Regions from separate parts of the Burkholderia mycopellens genome, predicted to be linked through region 3. Evidence: riboswitches for the same ligand, from Rfam matches in the RefSeq annotation. Region 3 holds a riboswitch; each other region holds the start of a gene.

Region 1 (6,788 bases), 1.0 Mb from region 3:
GGATTTCTTGGTCATTGTTGGACTCCTTGTGCGAGGGCGTGCACGCGGATCGCGCGTGCACGACGCGGGCGTACCGCGCGACGAAAAACGGCAGCCGGCCTGATCGGCCGACAGCGGTTGCTTAGGCCGCGCGAAAGCGCCGCGAGTTCCGTGGCGGCGGCGCGTACTGACCAGATTTGACCTTTGGCATGCGCCTACTTCATCAGCTTTTCGGTGATGAAGCGCCATTCGGCGCGCGTGACAGGCGTGATCGACAGCCGGTTGCCGCGTGCGAGCACACGCATGTCGGCGAGTTCGTCGTGTTCGCGCAGCGCGGCGAGCGGCACGAGCGGCGTTTTTTTCACGAAGCGCACGTCGACGAGCAGCCAGCGCGGCGCTTCCTGAGTCGACTTCGGGTCGTAATAGGGGCTTTTCGGATCGAACTGCGTGGGGTCGGGGTAGGGCGTCGACGACACTTCGGCGAGACCCGCGATGCCCGGCTCGGGGCAACTCGAGTGATAGAACAGCACGCCGTCGCCGATCTTCATCGTGTCGCGCATGAAATTGCGCGCTTGATAGTTGCGCACGCCCGTCCACGGCAGCGAGCGCTGCGGTGCGTTGGCGAGATCGTCGATGCTTGCTTCGTCCGGTTCGGACTTCATCAGCCAGTATTGCATGGATCGTGATCGACGCAGAAAGAGGCTGCTACAAAAGAAAACGGCACCGGGCTTCGCCCGATGCCGTTGGATAGGCCCCCGCCTTGGCCGCTAGGCCGGCATCCTGAACCTGAGGTTCAGAATTGGTCGCAGTTAGCAGCACTTCGGGTACATCAGACAGAGTGACGCGCGCGCCCGTGCTACAAATTTCCGCAACCGTGCACATGGCATTGGTTCAAGGAATATATGACCTTGGCGAACCAGGCAGGGAAGCTGACTGAACTGTGATTCGATGCGCCAATTTGACCACCGTTGATCGCCGAGATCAAGGGGAATCGACGCATCGATTAAAACGTTACTGCGTCTCGTGCTGTGCGAGCACCGCGCCGAGCTGTTCATTCATCTGGTGCATTGTACGACGGATTTCCTCCGCCGGAAATGCTTCACCGTGCCGCACGCTCGTTTGCAGCCGCAGCAATTCGGATGCGAGCGACAGCGCCGCCATCACGGCGATGCGATCGGTGCCGCGTACCGAGCTGTTCGAGCGGATTTTCGACATTTCGGCATCGACCCGCGCGACCGCTTCGAGCAGTGCCGCTTCGGTCTCGGCCGAGCAGGCGAGCCGATAGGCCTGACCGAGAATCGAGACTTCGATCTGCTTGGTGCTCATGCATGTTCTCCGTGGCTGGCCGCGTCATCGCCATCCGTACGCGCCTGCCCATCCAGCAGGTCGAGCTGGTTGTCGGCTTGCTCCGCACTTTTCGAGCGTGGCAGCTTTTCGAGAATCGCGTTCAGTTTCACCTGGGCGTCGTCGATCTTTGCTGACAGCGTGTCACGCTCGGCCGCAAGTGCATTGCGTTCATCGCGCAGTTGCGCGAGTTCCGCGCGGACAGCGTCCGCATCCGCGCGCAATTGCGCGACCTGCTCCTCGAGCGCGAGCCGTTCCGAGTGATAGCGCTTGTTCAGCGAAATCAGACGGCCAATATTTTGAGATAGGGTTTCGAGTTCGTTGAGCATTTGCTGCGTCCTCTAAAGACCCAGCATTTTAGCGCGGAATAACGCGCAATCCGACATCTGTAACGTTTCCAGTCGTAACACCCCTGCTTCTTGCCGCGAATCGGCGCGTCCCGTGCACGTCCGGACGCTTCCTTGACGCTCGCGCGACCCGCTCCTAAACTGGCGCCGCCTCGGTGCTCGCGCGTGGAACGCGCGGTTAAACGGGAAGCAGGGCGCGGGCGCCGGAAGCCCGCCAACCTGCGCTGCCCCCGCAACGGTAAGCGGCCGCGTCCCGTGACGCAGGCCGGCTCAAGCGCGTTTCGCGTGCAAGTCTTGCATGCGGACGCGGGCCACTGCGCGTCATCGCGCGGGAAGGCGAGCCGGACCGCCGCCAGCCCGGATACCGGCCGAGACGGGGAGCCCGCACGGGCTTCGTGACGCGCGGCCTGCGGGGAGGCGGGGCGCGCAACGCTTCACGGAACCTTCTTCGATGCTGACCCCAATCGTCCGCGCGGCGCTTACGTCACGACCGGCCGGCGGCCGCAAGCGGGGGCGCCGCACGTCGTGTGCGGCGCCGTGCGCGGCATGAGCGCCGCGCGCGCCACCGCGATCTGGGCCGCGCTGGCCGCGGCGGTCGCGTTGCTGTTCGTCGCGTCGCTGTCGATCGGCAGCGTGCCGATGTCGCCATGGCAGGCGCTCGCGTCGCTCGTGCCGCATGGCGGCGACGCGCTGTTCGCCGATATCGTCCGCACGTTGCGCCTGCCGCGCGCGCTCGCCGGCTTCGCATGCGGCGCGCTGCTCGCGCTGGCCGGTGCACTGCTGCAGGTGTTGTTGCGCAATCCGCTCGCGGAGCCGTACGTACTCGGCGTGTCGGGTGGCGCGGCCGGCTTCGCGCTCGTCGCGATGATCGCGGGCGGCGCGTGGTGGCTCGTCGATGCGTCGGCGTTCGCCGGTTCGCTCGTGTCGGTCGCGCTCGTGCTCGGTCTCGCACGCCGCGAGCTGTGGCGCGGCGAAGCGCGCGATGCGTCGCCGCGGCTGCTGCTCACGGGCGTCGTGATCGCGGCGGGGTGGGGCGCACTCGTCACGCTGCTGCTGTCGCTCGCGCCCGATGCACGGCTGCGCGGGATCATCTTCTGGCTGACCGGCGACCTGAACGGCGTGACCGCGCCGTGGTTCGCTTGGGGGGCGCTGTTGCTGGCCGCATGCGTCGCGCTGCCGGCCGCGCCGCAACTGAACGTGCTGCTGCGCGGCGATGCGACCGCGCTCGCGCTCGGCGTGCCCGTTGCGCGCCTGCGCGTGCGGATCTATCTCGTCGCGTCGCTGGCCGCCGCGGCCGCGGTGACGACGGCCGGCACGATCGGTTTCGTCGGCCTCGTCGTGCCGCATGCGCTGCGGCTCGCCTTCGGCAATGACCAGCGCATGCTGCTGCCGGCCGCGATGCTCGCGGGCGGCGGCGGCGTGATGGCGGCCGACCTGCTCGCGCGTACCGTGATCGCGCCCGCGCAACTGCCGGTCGGCGTGATGACCGCGCTGATCGGCGTGCCGGTATTCCTGTGGATGTTGTTGAGGAGGCCGATGCGATGACGGGAGCCGCACTGCATGCCACTGCCGGCGACATGAACTACGCGGCCGTCGGGCTGACGCTGAAGGCCGGTGCGCGCACGCTGCTCGACGGCTTTACCCGGGCATTCCGTCCCGGCGAGATCTGGTGCGTCGCCGGACCCAACGGCGCGGGCAAGACGACGCTGCTCGCGACGCTCGCCGGGCTGCAGCCGCCGGCCGGCGGGCACGTCGAGATCGACGGCCGGCCGCTTGCCGCATGGCCACCCGAGCGGCTCGCGCAGCGTCGCGCGCTGATGCCGCAGCAACTGCACGACGCCTTCAGCGCGACCGTCTTCGACACGGTGCTGCTCAACCGCTTTCCGTACCTCGGCGGCTGGGGATGGGAGCGCGACGGCGACCGCGCGGCCGCGCGCGACGCGCTGGCGACATTCGACCTGACCGGGCTCGCTTCTCGCGACGTGCTGTCGCTGTCGGGCGGCGAGCGGCAGCGCGTCGCGCTGGCCGCGACGCTGTGCCAGGACGCGCCGTTGATGCTGCTCGACGAGCCGCTCGCGCATCTCGACCTGCATCACCAGATCGATTGCCTGACCGCGCTGGCGGCATGGCTCGACGCAGGCCCGCGCACGGTGCTGTTCTCGTGCCATGATCTGAATCTCGCGCGACGTTTCGCGACGCATGCGCTGTTGCTCGACGGCCGCGGCCATGCGTGGGCCGGCCCCGTGCACGACGTGCTGACGCCGGAGCGCGCGAGCGATGCGTTCGGTTATCCGCTCGTGCTGATCCGCGAGAACGGCCGCGATGCGCTGCTGCCGGCGTGGCCCGAGCGACAATGACCTTTTCTTTTCCGATGCGCGGCGCACACCGCGCCAACGACCCGGCACTTCGATGACGACCCCAACCCACTTCCCGCCCGCGATCGCGCCGCTCGACGACGAACTGCGCAAGCGCCTGCAGCACGTGATCGACCACAAGACCAAGCCCCCCGGCAGCCTCGGCCAGCTCGAGGCGATCGCGCTGCAGATCGGCCTGATCCAGCACACGGAGCGGCCGGTCGTGCGGCGTCCCGTGATGATCGTGTTTGCCGGCGATCACGGGATTGCCGCCGAGGGCGTGAGTCCTTATCCGCAAGCGGTGACCGCGCAGATGGTCGCGAACTTCCTCGCCGGCGGTGCGGCGATCAACGCGTTCTCGGGCGTCGCGCAGAGCACGCTCGAGATCGTCGATGCGGGCGTCGCGTCGCCGCTGCCGCTGTCCGACCGGTTGGTGTCGCTGCCGGTCGCGCGCGGCACGCGCAACTTCGCGGCGGAGCCGGCGATGACGCGCGACGAGGCGATGACGGCGCTCGCGGCCGGCGCGGCGCGCGTGCGCCTGCATGCGTCGCTCGGCACGAACGTGATCGGCTTCGGCGAGATGGGAATCGCGAACACGTCGTCGGCCGCGTGCCTGATGAGCCGCCTGCTCAGCGTGCCGATCGACGCGTGCGTCGGGCGCGGCACGGGCCTCGACGACCAGGGCCTCGCGCACAAGCGCGCGGTGCTCGGACGCGCGCTCGTCAAGCACTCGCACGCGATCGCGCCGCTCGATGTGCTCGCGACGTTCGGCGGCTTCGAGATCGCGATGATGACGGGCGCGTATCTCGCGGCCGCGAGCGAGCGGATGACGATTCTCGTCGACGGCTTCATCGCGACGGCCGCGCTGCTCGTCGCCGAGCGCATCGTGCCGGGCGTGCGCGACTACTGCGTGTTCTCGCATACGTCGCACGAGGCCGGGCACCGGCGCATGCTCGAGCATTTCGGCGCGAAGCCGCTGCTCGCACTCGACCTGCGGCTTGGCGAAGGCACGGGTGCGGCGCTCGCGCTGCCGCTCGTGCGTGCGGCTGCCGCATTCCTCACCGAGATGGCGAGCTTCGAATCCGCCGGCGTCGACAATCGTGGCGCCTGATCGCGCGCGCGGCGTGCGGGCCGAACTGCGTTACTTCTTCGTCGCGCTCGGCTATTTCACCCGCGTGCCCGTGCCGCGCGCGATCGGCTACGCAGCCGGCGATCTCGACCAGGCCGCGCGTTATTTCCCGCTCGTCGGCGCATGGGTCGGCGCATGGGGCGCGCTCGTCTATCTCGCTGCGCTGCGCGCGCTGCCGCCGTCGATCGCGGTCGGGTTGTCGATGGCCGCGACGCTGCTCGCAACGGGCGCCTTTCACGAAGACGGCCTGGCCGACAGCTGCGATGCATTCGGCGGCGGCTATACGCGCGACGACGTGCTGCGCATCATGCACGACTCGCGGATCGGCACGTTCGGCGCAGTCGCGCTCGTGATCTCGCTTGGCGTGAAATGGCAGGCGCTTGCGTCCATGCTGCCGTTGCGTGCCGCGTGGACGATGATCGCCGCGCATGCGGCGAGCCGCGCGGCGGCGGTGAGCTTGCTGATGACGCTCGACTACGTGCGGCCCGAAGGCAAGGCGAAACCGGTTGCGCAACGGATGGGCGCACGCGCGGCGTGCGTCGCGGCGCTATTCGGATTGCCCTGGTTGTTCTGGCCCGACTGGCGCATGGGCGTCGCCGCATGCGGTGCGCTCGTGCTCGTGCGCGCGTGGGTCGCCCGCTATTTCGTGAAGCGGATCGGCGGTTATACGGGCGACTGTCTCGGCTTCACGCAGCAACTGTGCGAACTGGCGATCTATCTCGTGGTGCTCGGATGGACGTCGTCCTGATCCGTCATCCTGCCGTCGGCGTCGAGCCGGGCATCTGCTACGGACGCAGCGACGTGCCGCTCGCTGCACCGGCCGACGCCGGCACGCAGGCCGTGCGCGCGCATTTGTCGGCACTCCGCGTGCCGCTTCCCGAACAGGTCTGGACGAGCCCGCTGACGCGCTGCGCGTCGGTTGCCGAACGGCTCGCGCAGGCATGCGGCGTGCCGTTACGGTGCGACGCTGGCTGGCAGGAAATGGATTTCGGCGCGTGGGAAATGCGGCGCTGGGACGCTATCGATCGCGCGGCGCTCGATGCGTGGGCGGCGGACCTGATGCATGCGTGTGCGCATGGCGGCGAAAGCGTTGCGCGATTTGCCGCGCGGGTCGCGGGACGGGTCGACGCAGTGGTGCGGTTTGATCGGCCGCAATGGGTCGTCACGCACGCGGGCGTGATTCGTACGTTCGCATCGCATGTACTGCGCGTGCCGCTCGATACGTTGCTGTCGCGCCCGGTACCGACAGGCGGTGTCGTCTGGCTGCGCATGGATGCCGCCACGCGAATGTGGGAAGCGGTGCACTGGGACGAATAGGCGCGCCGGCAACCGCGTGCGAGCGGCGCAGCGCGCGGTCAATTCGTCTCAGGCATCCAACACGCGATGCACGCGCAAGTCGCCGGCAATCAGTGCGGCCGCCGCGCACGCGCGGTATCGAGATCCTCGCACAGCGCAGCCGCGCCCAGCGCGATCCGCGGCGACGGCCGCGTCAGCAGATCGCCGTCGATCGCGAACAGGTTGTTGCGTGCCACGGCCGTCAGGGCTGGCCACGCGCGCCAGGCTCGGCAGCGGTTCGTCCGTCCGCGACGCCCCCACGCCGGTCGTCACGATCGCCTCCGGATTCGCCGCGAGCAC
Region 2 (6,788 bases), on a different replicon from region 3:
GATTTCAAATCATGAAATAAAATGGCATTATTTCATTCATCCATTAAAGTCATTCATGTTTCTGTTGCGCGAGCGAAATCCATGCTGGAACGATTCCATCTTGTCGTCATTCGTGAAGTCGAGCGCCAGGGCTCGCTGACTGCGGCCGCCAATACGCTGCACCTCACGCAATCGGCCCTCAGCCATACCGTCCGGAAAATCGAGCAGCAGCTCGGTACGCCGATCTGGAATCGGGAAGGTCGCGGCCTGCGGCTCACGCAGGGCGGGCAGTATCTGCTGAAGCTGGCGAACCGGCTGCTGCCGCAGTTCGAGCTCGCCGAGGAGCGGATGAAGCAGTACGCAAAGGGTGAGCGCGGCACGCTGCGCATCGGGATGGAGTGCCACCCGTGCTACCAGTGGCTCCTGAAGGTCGTGTCGCCGTACCTGTCGCGCTGGCCCGACGTCGACGTCGACGTGAAGCAGCGCTTCCAGTTCGGCGGCATCGGCGCGCTGTTCGGCTATGACATCGACGTGCTTGTGACGCCCGATCCGCTGAACAAGCCGGGCCTGCGCTTCGACCCGGTGTTCGACTACGAACAGGTGCTGGTGGTCGCCGATTCACACCGTTTTGCGAACGCCGAATACGTGACGCCGGAACAGCTCAACGACGAGGTCCTGATCACCTATCCTGTCGAAACCGATCGGCTCGACATCTACACCCAGTTCCTGACGCCGGCGGGAATCGTGCCGAAGCGGCACAAGTCGATCGAGACGACCGACATCATGCTGCAGATGGTGGCGAGCGAACGCGGCGTGGCCGCGCTGCCGAGATGGCTTGCCGACGAATACGCAGACCGGATGCCGGTCGTGCCGGTCAAGCTTGGCAAGAAGGGGATCGCGAAGCAGATCTTCCTCGGCATCCGTGAAGCGGATGAATCGATCGACTATCTGGCCGCGTTCGTCGCGCTGGCGCGCGAATCGACGAAGAGCGCGCCGCGCATGCTGCGCTAGGCGCCCCCCGTTGCCATGCGCGTCAGGCGGCGCGCATGCCGAAGCGTTCGCCGCGCTCGACCCATGCGCCGAACAGCAGGCCGATCGTCGTCCACATGATCACCTGCATGCCGATCGCCGCGGCGCGGAACTTCCACAGGACGACTGCCGGGAAGGCAGCCGGCACCTCGTTGATCGACGGCAGCCCGAGCTGCACGGCCGCGATGATCGCGATGAACACGAGCCCCGCGACGATCGACGCGTTCCATTGCCCGAGCTTCGCCAGCAGGTGGCGGCGCACGTTGACCGAGAACACCATCGTCGCGATCGAGATCGCGATCATCAGGAAAAACAAGCCCGTTCGATAGCCGATCGTGTCGGGGTCGCCGACCGACGGCGGATTGGCCGGGTACTTGATGTTCGGCACGATCACGAGCGCGATGAACGCCGCCAGCGCGAGCCACGCGGCCAGCGGCCGCGCCGGGAGGCGGCTGCCTCGGCCATAGGCATACGCAAAGACCAGCGAGAACAGCCCGCCGAAGGCCGCGCCGTACGTGACGACGCCGGTCAGCAAGCCGATGCCGGCCTGCGTGTGGCGGCTTACCAGCTCGGGTTCCGGCGCGTCGCCCTTGGCGGCGTCGAGTTTTTCTTCAAAGGAGATTGCCTGATCGACTTGCGGTTCGCCGACGATCTTGGCGAAACCGAACGTCAGGAGGCCTGCGGCGATGCCTGCGAGCATCCCGCGCATGAGCAGCTTTCCGACCATCGTGTACTCCGCGTCAGTGGCAGGGGAAGCCGAGCAGATGGCGGCCGTCGTGGACGAACTCGTGGACGTACATGCCCGGCACGAGCGACGTTGCCCCCTGTTCCGCGCCGACGAAATAAATCGCGAGCAACAGGATCAGGCCGACGAACACGGCCCACGGCAACAGTTCACGGACGGGGATGGGCGCCGGCACGACCGCCGGCTTCAGCACTGCTTCGCTCATGGATGCACCTCAGGGGAATCGCGCCCCGACAAATGTTGGATGGGTACGAAGGCAGGTCTGGCTTCCGGGATCATGGATCACCGGTTACAGTGGCGCGACCGCGCCGGAATTGAACCGGCTTCCGCGTTTCGTATCGGGCGAATTGTACGCGCGAACGTTCGCGTATTGAAGCGGCGCCAGGTGAACGAACACCCCCGTCCCGGATCATCCGAAAAACGACATGAACCAGCATGCCTCGCTGCGCCTGATCGCACACGCATCGACCCGGGCGATGCGTACCGGCGCGTTTCCCGACGACGATCCGCTCGACGCGCACGGGCTCGCCGAAGCCGCGGCGCGGCGCGACCGGTGGACAGGCATCACCGGCGCGCTCGTGCTGTGCAGCCCGGCCCGCTGTGCGGTGCAGACCGCCGATGCGCTCGGCCTGCATGCCGACATCGATGACGCACTGCGTGACATCGACTACCGAAACTGGCGCGGCAAGCGGCTGCACGACCTCGCGCGCGACTTTCCTGACGAACTGGGCGCGTGGATCGGCAATCCGTCCGCGTCGCCGCACGGCGGTGAATCGTTCGACGCAGCGATACGCCGCGTCGGCACATGGTTGAACGCGCTGCAACACCACCGCGACATCGTCGCCATCACGCACGCGCCGATCGTTCGCGCGGCCATCGCGCATGCGCTGCGGATGGATCCCGACGCGGCAACCCGCATCGACGTCGCACCGCTGTCGTGCACGACATTCGCCGCATCACCGCACGGATGGATGTTGATCGCCGACGACGATCGGCGCGACACCGCCACATAGCCTCCTGCCGTGTTGCGTTCGCGATATCGACCACGACACAAGCCGACGTGTCGTGTCGCAATCGCACTTGCATGGCAACGCTCACCTTACGTCACTGTAAGACACACCGTTCGCACTCCCTGCTGTCATCAAACTGACTGCTAGCCGAAGCTAGGATCGGACGCGGTTCCCTTACGAGACACCGTCATGAATCAACCTGCTTCGTCTGCCCCGAACAATTCGGGTTCCGTCGAGCGCACCAGGCAGCTCGGCTTGGCCGTCTTCCTGCTGGTGCTCGCGATCGGTGCGATCTATATCGCCACGCACCTGATCGACGATCTGTCGCCGATGCGCGAAGGATCGCTGTTCCCGTACCTGATGCTCGGCGCCGCGCTGCTGATCGCGCTCGGCTTCGAATTCGTCAACGGTTTCCACGACACCGCGAACGCGGTGGCCACCGTGATCTATACGCACTCGCTGACGCCGAACGTCGCGGTGATCTGGTCCGGCCTGTGGAACTTCCTCGGCGTGATGATCTCGAGCGGCGCCGTCGCGTTCGGCATCCTGCAACTGCTGCCGGTCGAGCTGATCCTGCAGGTCGGCAGCGGCGCGGGCTTCGCGATGGTGTTCGCGTTGCTGATCGCCGCGATCGTGTGGAACCTCGCGACCTGGTATTTCGGATTGCCGTCGTCGAGCTCGCATACGCTGATCGGGTCGATCATCGGCGTCGGGCTGATGAATCAGCTGATGCACGGGCCGTCCGGCACGAGCGGCGTCGACTGGGGCCAGGCGCTCGGCGTCGGCAAGTCGCTGCTGTTCTCGCCGATCGTCGGCTTCCTGTGCGCGGCGCTACTGCTGCTCGTGCTGAAAACCCTCGTGCGGATTCCCGAGCTGTACAAGGAGCCGCCGAAAGACCAGCCGCCGCCGTTCTGGATTCGTTGCCTGCTGATCCTGACCTGCACCGGCGTATCGTTCGCGCACGGCTCGAACGACGGGCAGAAAGGGATGGGCCTCATCATGCTGATCCTGATCGGCACGGTGCCGACCGCCTACGCGCTGAACAAGGCCGTCACGCCGGCCGAGACACAGACCTTCGTTGCGGTCGCGAACCAGGCAGCCGCGACGTTCGGGAAGTACACGAACGGCGTCGCACCGTCCGCGAACCCGCGCGCCGACGTCGAGCTTTACGTCCAGCATCGCGCACTGACGCCGGCCGTGATCCCCGCCGTTCAGCAGTTGTCCACGTCGCTCGCGACCGCGGTCGGCGCATCGGGCTCGATGGCGGCCGTGCCGCAGCGTGACGTCGACAACGTGCGCAACACGATGTATCTGGTGTCCGAAGCAATTCGCCTGATCGAGAAGTCCGGTCAACCCGCGTTCGCTGCCGACGACAAGCTCGCAATCGACAACTATCGCAAACAGCTCGACCACGCGACCAAGTTCATTCCGACGTGGGTGAAGGTTGCGGTCGCGATCGCACTCGGCCTCGGCACGATGGTCGGCTGGAAGCGCATCGTCGTGACCGTCGGCGAGAAAATCGGCAAGCAGCATTTGACGTACGGACAGGGCGCATCGGCCGAACTCGTCGCGATGCTCACGATCGGCGCGGCCGACGTGTACGGATTGCCCGTGTCGACGACGCACGTGCTGTCGTCGGGCGTCGCAGGCACGATGGCGGCGAACGGATCGGGCCTGCAATGGGGCACGGTGCGCAGCCTCGTGCTGGCGTGGGTGCTGACGCTGCCCGCGTCGATCGTACTTGCCGGCGGGCTCTATTGGCTGTTCCGGTCGGTGGCGTAAACGGTGATTCGGCGGGTGGCCGGCAGGAGCCGGCTATCCGCTGCAGAAGAATCGGCCCTCGCTTCTCCGCTTCTCCGCTTCTCCCATTCGACTCGTCGAGGCGCCCGGTGCGTCCATGCCGTCGCGAGCGCTCGCCCTCTGCCTTTCCCGAATTGAAGCGCAAGATCCGGAGCGCGTCGGTGCATGGACATCCGTAGACTGTGCTCATCAATATTTACCGTGGATTTACCGTGGACTCAACCGTGCGAACGACGTTGCCGAAGCATTTCGCGCGACTGCATGGCGCCCCATTGCTGACGAACAAGGTACGCCCGTGAACATTGCCGACCTGCAACCTGCCGTCGAATCGCTCGATATTGCGCAACGCGTCGACGCGATCGACTGGACGACTGTCGATGCCGATCTCGATCGCCACGGATGCGCGCGCGTGCCGCGCCTGATCTCGGCAAGCGAATGCGCGACGATCGCGTCGCTCTATCCGCGCGATGCGCTCTATCGCTCGCGCGTCGTGATGGCACGGCACGGGTTCGGGCGCGGCGAATACAAGTATTTCGCATACCCGCTCCCGGCGATCATCGCCGAGCTGCGTGCGACGACCTACCCGCATCTCGCGCCAATCGCGAATCGCTGGAACAAGGCGCTCGGGATCGACATCCGCTATCCGGCAGACCACGCGACCTTCCTCGATCGCTGCCACGCAGCGGGACAGACACGACCGACGCCGCTGATCCTGCAATACGGCGCCGACGACTACAACTGCCTCCATCAGGACCTGTATGGCGAGCACGTCTTTCCGCTCCAGATCGCGATCCTGTTGTCGGCGCCGGGCCTCGATTTCACCGGCGGGGAATTCGTGCTGACGGAACAGCGGCCACGCATGCAGTCGCGCGCGGAAGTGGTGCCGCTGACGCAAGGCGACGCCGTCATCTTCGCCGTGCACGGCAGGCCCGTGCAGGGAACGCGCGGCGTCTATCGCGTCAACCTGCGCCACGGCGTCAGCCGGATTCGGAGCGGCCATCGCCACACGGTCGGCATCATCTTCCATGACGCACAGTGACGGCGATCGGGACGAGCACGACGCTGTCATGCCATCCGTCACAGCGGCGGATTCGGGCGGGAAATGCTGCACATCCGACGTGCCGATCGCGCGCGATCGATCAGGACGCTTCGCGGATGGGCATCACGACGCGATCAGTTCATTCACCCGCTGTGACAGATGACCGTTTTCGCTTTCCTTCGGAGCATCGCCGCGCGACGGCTCGACGTTTCAGGTGAGTAACGTCGAGCCGAAACACTCACCTGCCGCAGCACAAAGTCGGCGGGAAACCCGGGCTTATCCGCGCGCGACATTTGCCCGCAGCCGGTCGCCCGCATCGGAGGCAAGACGTGCGTAGCCCGGCAACGTCAGCAACGCGAGCACGCCCGCCGCGACGAACGCCCAGCGGAAATCGTCAAGCACGTAGTGCATGCCGACCGCATCGCCACGCACCAACGCCGCGAGCCGCAGCGACAACGCACCGAACGCGATGCCCATCCCGATCGTCATCTGCTGAGCAGCGCTCCATAGCGTGCTGGCCGCGCTTGTCTGCTGAGCCGGGATATCCGCATAGGCCAGCGTCGCGAGCGTCGTGAACTGCATCGACCGCGTCAGTCCGTAGACGAATACGACGAACAGCGTGATCGCCAAGGGTGTCGATGCGGTCAGCCAGCCGCATGCGATCGTGAAGAGGCCGACTATCGTCACGTCGACGAGTGCGACGCGCCGGAAGCCGAAGCGGTCGAGAATCCACGACGTTCCCGCCTTCATCCCGAGATTGCCGAGCGCACTCGCGAGCAGCAGCAGGCCGGACTGGAACGGCGACAGCCCGAAACCGATCTGGAACAGCAGCGGCAGAAGGTACGGCACGGCATTGATGGCCATCCGTGTGATCGACCCGGTGATCACCGTCACCGAGAACGTCGGCACTTTCAATGTCGTGAAGTCGAGCAACGGATGTGCGCAACGTCGCGCATGCCACCACGCGGCAATGCCGAACAGCACGCTCGCGCCCACCAGGACGGCCGCACGCGTGAAGTGGACGTCCTGCTGGCCGGCTGCTTCGGTGCCGATCAGCAAGCAAGTCAGCGCGCCCCCAGCGAGCGCGAAGCCGCCCCAGTCGAGCGGCCGTTGCTCGTCGGCCCGCGTGTTCCGGACGATCAGCCAGGTGCAGACCAGTGCTGCAATCCCGAACGGGACGTTCAGC
Region 3 (6,788 bases):
TCGATGCGCGCAGCGAGCGCTTCATCGCCGTGGATCGCCTGCGCATCGACGCCCACCACCACGCTGCGCGGATGAATCACGAGTTCGTCGCGCGTGCCGCGCCATGCCTCGGGGGTCACGCGGATCGCATGCGCGGCTGCATCGTCGCGCGGCAGCGCGACATCGTCGAGCCACGGCGCCGCGCCGTCGATGCGCGTCGACGCGCCCGCGAGCAGATCGGACACGAAGCGCTTTCCCTGGGCGAGATCGGCGAGCGCATAGCCTTCCGGCGGATTGAGCACGCACGCGCCGAAGCGCAATTCGCCGCTCGTCGTGATTGCAGGCGCAACGCCGACGCATGCGGCGATTTCCCGCGCGACCACGTTGACGCCCGTCAGCCCGCCGAGCAGCGGCACGACCGCCGACCCGTCTTCCGCCACCGCGAGCACGGGCGGTTCGATGCCTTTGTCGGCAAGCGCGGGGGCGAGGCAGCGGATCACGATGCCGGCCGCGCACAGCGCGACGATCGGCAGCCCGCGCGCATAGAGTTCGCGCAGGTGCACGCCGAGATCGTCGAACGGCACGTCCGCCGCGACGCGCGACGCGAGGCCATGCACGAGGGCGCCCGGATAGCGCGCCTGGATCCGCCGCGCGGTATCGAGCGCGCCCGCGCCGAGAATCACGATCGCGGGCGGGGTCGTCATCCTTGCCATTTTTCCCCCGGCACGACGAGCAGCGAGAAATACGGCGACGCCATCGGATCGACTTCGTCGAGCGGCACGATGCGCTGGCTCGCCATCGTCGCGCGCTCGACATACAGCGCGCGCTTCGCGAGCCCCAGCTCGTCGAGCACGCGCCGCACCTTGTCGAAATTGCGGCCGAGCTTCATCACGACGGCCGCGTCCGCCTGGGCGAGCCGCTCGCGCAGCTCGTGCTCGGGCAGCACGCCCGACAGCACCGACAGGCTCTGGTTGCGATACACGAGCGGCTGGCCGAGCACGGCCGTGCCGCCGAGCATCGCGCATACGCCGGGGATCACCTCGGTGTCGTAGCGCGGTGCGAGGCGGTCGTGCAGGTACATGTACGAGCCGTAGAAGAACGGGTCGCCTTCGCAGATCACCGCGACGTCGCGGCCCGCATCGAGGTGCGCGGCAACGATCTCGGCGGCCGTATCGTAGAAGTCGGCGATCACCGTCTCGTAGCACAGCGGCGGCGGCAGCGCCTCGGTCGTCACCGGATAGACCAGCGGCAGTTGCGTTTGCCCGTCCTGCAGGTGCGCTTCGACGATGCCGTACGCATTGCCCTTCTTGCCCTTCGCGACGAAATACGCGACCACGGGCGCGGCCTGCAGCACGCGCAGCGCCTTGATCGTCATCAGTTCAGGATCGCCGGGGCCGACGCCGACCCCGAACAGGCGTCCGCGCGCGGTCGTCATTCGACCTCCGTCGCGAGCGCATTGACCGCCGCAGCCGCCATCGCGCTGCCGCCGCGCCGGCCGAGCAGCGTGACGTACGGCACGCCGCGGCTGTCGGCATCGAGCAGCGCCTTCGATTCGGCCGCGCCGATGAAGCCGACCGGGAAACCGAGGATCAGCGCGGGACGCGGCGCGCCGGCGTCGATCATGTCGAGCAGGTGGAACAGCGCGGTCGGTGCATTACCGATCACGACGACGCTGCCCGCGAGATACGGACGCCACAGTTCGAGCGCGGCGGCCGATCGCGTGTTGCCGAGATGGCGTGCGAGATCGGGCACCTCGGGCTCGCCGAGCGTGCAGATCACGCGATTGTCGGCCGGCAGCCGCGCGCGCGTGATGCCTTCGGCGACCATCCTCGCATCGCACAGGATCGGCGCGCCGGCTGCCAGCGCCGTGCGGCCCGCCGTGCCGGCACCGGCCGAGAAGCGCAGGTCGTAGACGACGTCGACCATCCCGCATGCATGGATCACGCGCACCGCGAGTTTCTCGAGGTCGGGCGGAACCTGCGACAGGTCGGCCTCGGCGCGGATCGTCGCGAACGACTGGCGGTAGATTTCCTGCCCGTCGCGAATGTAGTCAAGCATCGGTGGTGTCCTGGCTGTGCCGCGCGCCCGTCAATCGGACCGCGGCCTGGTCAATCGTCAGATGGCGCGCGAGCGGGGCGCCGAGGCCCGCAGCAGCGTCGCGCCGGTAAAGGTCGTAGTGTGCGGGCGCAACCGCGACGAGCGTGTGCGTCGCGGGATGCGGCAACGCGCAGTGGCGCTCGCAGCCGGTCAGGTGCACGTCGAGCGCATGGCCGATGCGCGTGGCGAGCGCGAGTGCGTCGTGTTTGGTGTCGGCGCGCGCCTTTGCGCAGCCCGCGCTGCCGGTGCATGCGACGAGCGACGCGAGGGGGTCGGACGACGCGCAGACGAGGCCGAGCGACGCGAGCGCATCGAGCGTGGCCGCAGCGCGTTGGTTCGGCACGCCGTGGAGAAACACGCCTTGCCACGGCGTCATCGACAGCGTGCCGTCGCCGTCGGCTTCGGCCAGCGCGGCGAGCCGCTCCAGTTGTGCGGCATCGAGCCGGCCGAGCACGAATTGCGCGCCGACGTTGCAGCGCGCCTCGTCGAGAGACGAACGCACGCCGAAACGCAGCGTCGGATCGGCATGCGTGCGGCGCCAGCCTGCGAGCGCCGGATCGGCCGCGAGCGGGAAGGGCAAATAGTGCTGCGCGCGTTCGAGCAACGCGCGTTCGCTGCCTGTTGCGAGCAGCGCGCGCATCCGCGAGACGTCCGCGGGCGCGAGATCGAGGAATGCAAGCAGCAGCGCGCGAACCAGTGCAGCGGTTTGATCGGGAGCGACGTCGACTGAAGCGGGTGGGTCGTCGTGCGCGACCGGAGGGCAGCCGGCCAGCCCGGCAGCGACGCGCACCGCGCCGTCGCCGCGACGCCAGGCGGCCAGCCAGATATCGTGCGGATGATCGAGCGCCGCAACCGATTCGCCGCCGTCGAGCTGGATCGAGAATTTCGGCGACAGCTCGCCGCGGCGAGGCTCGCGCGCCAGCAGGTCGAAGAGCGGCGCGACGAGCGCGCGGCTGTCGACGAGCGCGGCCGGGTCGTGGCCGGCGAGCGGGCTGAGCATCACGTTGCGGACGTCGTCGCTCGCGGCGAGCGCGGCCGCATCGGCGGCGGCATTCGAGGTTGTGTCGACGCGCGGGCCGAGGCCCGCATCGAGCAACGCGCGCGTCAGCGCGTCGGCCGCGCCGTCGCGAATGCCGCGCAGCTGAAGATTCGCGCGATTGGTCGCGTCGATCGCGCCGGAGCCGCAGGCACGCGCGGCGGCGGCGATCGCACGCGCCTGGTGCGCGTCGAGCCGCCCGCCCGGCAGCTTGATCCGGCACAGCCCGCCGTCGGCGGCCGCGACCACGCGCACGAGCCCCGGGCAGGCCGACGGGCGCACGACGGGCGACGCAGGAATCGAAACGGGGGCGGAACTCAACGGGGTAGCGGGACAGTGTCGCGCCGCGGCCAACGCATCGGTACACCCCGCCCGACGCCGACTGGCACGCACGCACTTTCTGGCCGGCAGGTCTCCTGGCTGACAGGTCGGCGCCGGCTCCCGGCCTTCCCGGTGGAACCAGTGGCATGAGGGGGAGATCGGCTCGCTGTCTACAGTTGCGGGGGCAGCCACAGCGGCGCGCGGCGCGCCCTGTGTTCCCTCTTCGGCCCCGAGGGGCACCGGCGAACGAACGGCCGTAGGATACCCGATTTTTGCGACGATCCGGCATTGTCGATATGCCGCGCAACCGCATCGCAGAACGGCCGCAGCCGGTTTTGCGCTATCTCGCAAATGGTACGATTGGCGGCTCGACATCAGATCGGCGACCGCCGGGATCCGCGATGAAACTCGGCAGGACGGAGCTGTTCGGCATGGGCATTGCACTGGGCTTGCTGGCCATCCCGGCCTGGATGCTGCTCGCGTGCATACTGATCCCGCTTGCACCGTCGGCCGAGTGGCCGAAGAATGTCGGGCTCGCCGGCCTCGGCGTGCCGATCGTGGCGGGTGGCACGTTCCTGTACAGGAAAATCGGTGCGCGGCCGCTCACGTGGCTGCTGCTCGGGTGGCTGCTGATCGCGTCGATCGGCGGCATGTATCTGGGCTTGCTGGTCTTGATTGGCCCTGTGCCGCGCGGCTGACGTCGTCGCCGTATCGCACCGGCCACGCTCGGCACATCAACGGATCAACGCGTGGCGGCCCGGCCGCCGCGCATCGCAACAAACGGTAGGGAATCGAACGATGGGGAAGGGTGCATGACGGCGTGGCTGACGGTAGTAGGCATCGGCGACGACGGTTACGCGGGGCTCGGACGCGGCGCGCGGCGCGCGCTGCTCGACGCGACGCTCGTCGTCGGCGCGAAGCGGCATCTCGACATGCTGCCCGCGCGGCTGCCGGCCGCGCGCGAAACCTGGCCGTCGCCGTTCGACCTCGCGGGCGTGCTGGCTCGACGCGCATCGCCCGTCTGCGTGCTCGCCAGCGGCGACCCGATGCTGTTCGGCGTCGGCGCCACGCTCGCGCGCCAGCTTTCCCCCGACGAATGGCGCGTGCTGCCCGCGCCGTCGTCGCTGTCGCTGGCAGCTGCACGCCTCGGCTGGGCGCTACAGGATGTCGGCGCGGTCTCGCTCGTCGGCCGCCCGCTTGCGACGCTCGCGCGTCACCTGCTGCCCGGCCGCCGCCTGTTCGTGCTGAGCGCCGACGGCCGCACGCCGGCCGCCGTCGCGGCCGAACTCGTCGCACGCGGCTTCGGGCCGACGCGCATCAACGTGTTCGAACATCTCGGCGGCCCGCTCGAGCGGCGTCTCGACGGGCTCGCACAGGACTGGCGCATCGACGAAACGGCCGCGCTCAATCTGGTGGCGCTCGACTGCCAGGCCGGCCCTGACGCGCCGCGCCGCGCGCTCACGCCCGGCCTGCCCGACGATGCGTACCGTCACGACGGCCAGCTCACCAAACGCGACCTGCGCGCCATGACGCTCGGCCGTCTCGCTCCCGTGCCCGGCGAGCTGCTGTGGGACGTCGGCGCCGGCAGCGGCTCGATCGGCATCGAGTGGATGCGCGCGCATCCGTCCTGCCAGGCGATCGCGATCGAAGCGCATGCGGAGCGGCAGCGCTTCATCGAGCACAATCGCGACGCGCTCGGCGTGCCGGGCCTGCAGCTCGTCGCGGGCCGCGCGCCCGATGCGCTCGCGGGGCTTGCCGCGCCCGACGCGATCTTCATCGGCGGCGGGGCAACCGCGCCCGGCGTGCTCGACGCGTGCTGGGCAGCGCTGAAGCCCGGCGGCCGGCTGGTCGCGAATGCGGTCACGCTGCAGGGCGAGATGGCGCTCGCCGCGTGGCGCGATGCGCATGGCGGCACGCTCACGCGCGTGTCGCTCGCACACGCCGAACCGCTCGGCCGTTTCGACACGTGGCGGCAACCGTTGCCGGTCACGCTGTACGACGTGCGCAAGCCCGACGCGGCCGGCATGGCCGACACGAGCGCACCGTCGGCCACGACGAACGCAACGGACGCGTGATGCGCGACGAGACCCCCGAACAGCCTGCGCCGCTACGCTTCGGCTACACGACCGGCAGCTGCGCGACCGCGACGTCGCTCGCCGCCGCGCGGCTGCTGCTCGCGGGCCGGGCGGACGACGCGGTCGAGATCGTGCTGCCGAAGGGGCAGCACGTGATGATGCGACTCGAGTTTTGTCGGGCCACGGCCGACGGTGCGGAAGCCGGCACGATCAAGGATGCCGGCGACGATCCGGACGTCACGCATGGCGCACTGATCTTCGCGCGCGTCGCGCTCGCGTCGGTGCCCGGCGTGCGGTTTCGTGCAGGGCCAGGCGTCGGCACGGTCACGCGCGCGGGGCTGACGCTGCCGGTCGGCGAACCGGCGATCAACCCGGTGCCGCGCCAGATGATGACGACGCACCTGGAAGCGCTGGCGATCGAGCATGGCTACGCGGGCGGCTTCGACGTGACGATCGGCGTCGAAGGCGGCGAGGCGCTCGCACTGAAGACGATGAATCCGCGCCTCGGCATCATCGGTGGTTTGTCGATCCTCGGCACGACCGGCATCGTGCGGCCGTTCTCGTGTTCGGCCTATATCGCGTCGATCCACCAGGGCATCGACGTCGCACGCGCGAACGGTATCGCACACATTGCCGCATGCACGGGCAACGCGAGCGAGGACGCGATGCGCGCGCACTACCAACTGCCCGACATGGCGTTGATCGAGATGGGCGATTTCGCCGGCGCGGTCCTCAAGCACCTGCGGCGCGCACCGGTCGCGCGGCTGTCGATGTGCGGCGGCTTCGGCAAGCTCAGCAAGCTCGCGGCCGGCCATCTCGACCTGCACAGCCGCCATTCGAGCATCGACCTGCCGCTGCTCGCGCAGTGGGCGGCAGAAGCCGGCGCAAGCGATGCGCTGCAGGCCGCGATGCGCGCCGCGAACACGAGCCAGGAGGCGCTGAAGCTTGCGCACGCCGACGGCGTGCCGCTCGGCGATCTCGTTTGCGCACAGGCGCTGCGCGTCGCGCGCGACATCGTGCCGCCGTCCGTCGCTGTCGAGATGTTCGCGATCGACCGGCAGGGCCGCTTCGTCGGGGAGGCGCGATGACGACGCGCATCCTGCTGCTCGGCGGCACCGGCGATGCGCTGAAGATTGCACGCGCGCTCGGGCCTCGTCACGTCTACAGCCTGGCCGGCCTCGGCAAGGTACCCGACGACCTGCGCTGCGACGTGCGCGTCGGCGGCTTCGGTGGCGCGGCCGGACTGGCCGCGTATCTGCGCGACGCCGGCATCGGCCTCG

The links. A riboswitch is a leader RNA that binds a small molecule or an ion and turns the genes downstream of it on or off. The one in region 3 is predicted to bind cobalamin.
Region 1: linked by a shared signal. The riboswitch ahead of ACPTTC_RS14345 (FecCD family ABC transporter permease) and the one ahead of cobG (precorrin-3B synthase) in region 3 are both predicted to bind cobalamin.
Region 2: linked by a shared signal. The riboswitch ahead of ACPTTC_RS20130 (CbtB domain-containing protein) and the one ahead of cobG (precorrin-3B synthase) in region 3 are both predicted to bind cobalamin.

Annotation. Positions count from the first base shown of each region.
Region 1 covers NZ_OZ183802.1:3,087,694-3,094,481, reverse strand. Annotated here, with positions in the region: gene ACPTTC_RS14370 (SIMPL domain-containing protein) at 1-15, opposite strand, end outside; gene ACPTTC_RS14365 (EVE domain-containing protein) at 195-656, opposite strand; RNA gene ssrS (6S RNA) at 728-909, opposite strand; gene ACPTTC_RS14355 (cell division protein ZapA) at 991-1,305, opposite strand; gene ACPTTC_RS14350 (ATPase) at 1,302-1,652, opposite strand; cobalamin riboswitch at 1,807-2,057, shown strand; gene ACPTTC_RS14345 (FecCD family ABC transporter permease) at 2,217-3,215, shown strand; gene ACPTTC_RS14340 (ABC transporter ATP-binding protein) at 3,212-4,027, shown strand; gene cobT (nicotinate-nucleotide--dimethylbenzimidazole phosphoribosyltransferase) at 4,080-5,135, shown strand; gene ACPTTC_RS14330 (adenosylcobinamide-GDP ribazoletransferase) at 5,125-5,901, shown strand; gene cobC (alpha-ribazole phosphatase) at 5,886-6,470, shown strand; partial or broken gene ACPTTC_RS14320 (cobalamin-binding protein) at 6,560-6,788, opposite strand, start outside.
Region 2 covers NZ_OZ183803.1:391,011-397,798, reverse strand. Annotated here, with positions in the region: gene ACPTTC_RS20140 (LysR family transcriptional regulator) at 82-990, shown strand; gene ACPTTC_RS20135 (CbtA family protein) at 1,013-1,735, opposite strand; gene ACPTTC_RS20130 (CbtB domain-containing protein) at 1,749-1,958, opposite strand; cobalamin riboswitch at 1,992-2,129, opposite strand; gene ACPTTC_RS20125 (histidine phosphatase family protein) at 2,179-2,766, shown strand; gene ACPTTC_RS20120 (inorganic phosphate transporter) at 2,953-4,545, shown strand; gene ACPTTC_RS20115 (2OG-Fe(II) oxygenase) at 4,859-5,602, shown strand; gene ACPTTC_RS20110 (DHA2 family efflux MFS transporter permease subunit) at 5,879-6,788, opposite strand, start outside.
Region 3 covers NZ_OZ183802.1:2,069,236-2,076,023, forward strand. Annotated here, with positions in the region: gene cobJ (precorrin-3B C(17)-methyltransferase) at 1-683, opposite strand, end outside; gene ACPTTC_RS09530 (precorrin-2 C(20)-methyltransferase) at 680-1,414, opposite strand; gene ACPTTC_RS09535 (precorrin-8X methylmutase) at 1,411-2,037, opposite strand; gene cobG (precorrin-3B synthase) at 2,030-3,394, opposite strand; cobalamin riboswitch at 3,502-3,692, opposite strand; gene ACPTTC_RS09545 (hypothetical protein) at 3,706-4,131, shown strand; gene cbiE (precorrin-6y C5,15-methyltransferase (decarboxylating) subunit CbiE) at 4,246-5,508, shown strand; gene ACPTTC_RS09555 (cobalt-precorrin-5B (C(1))-methyltransferase) at 5,508-6,596, shown strand; gene ACPTTC_RS09560 (cobalt-precorrin-6A reductase) at 6,593-6,788, shown strand, end outside.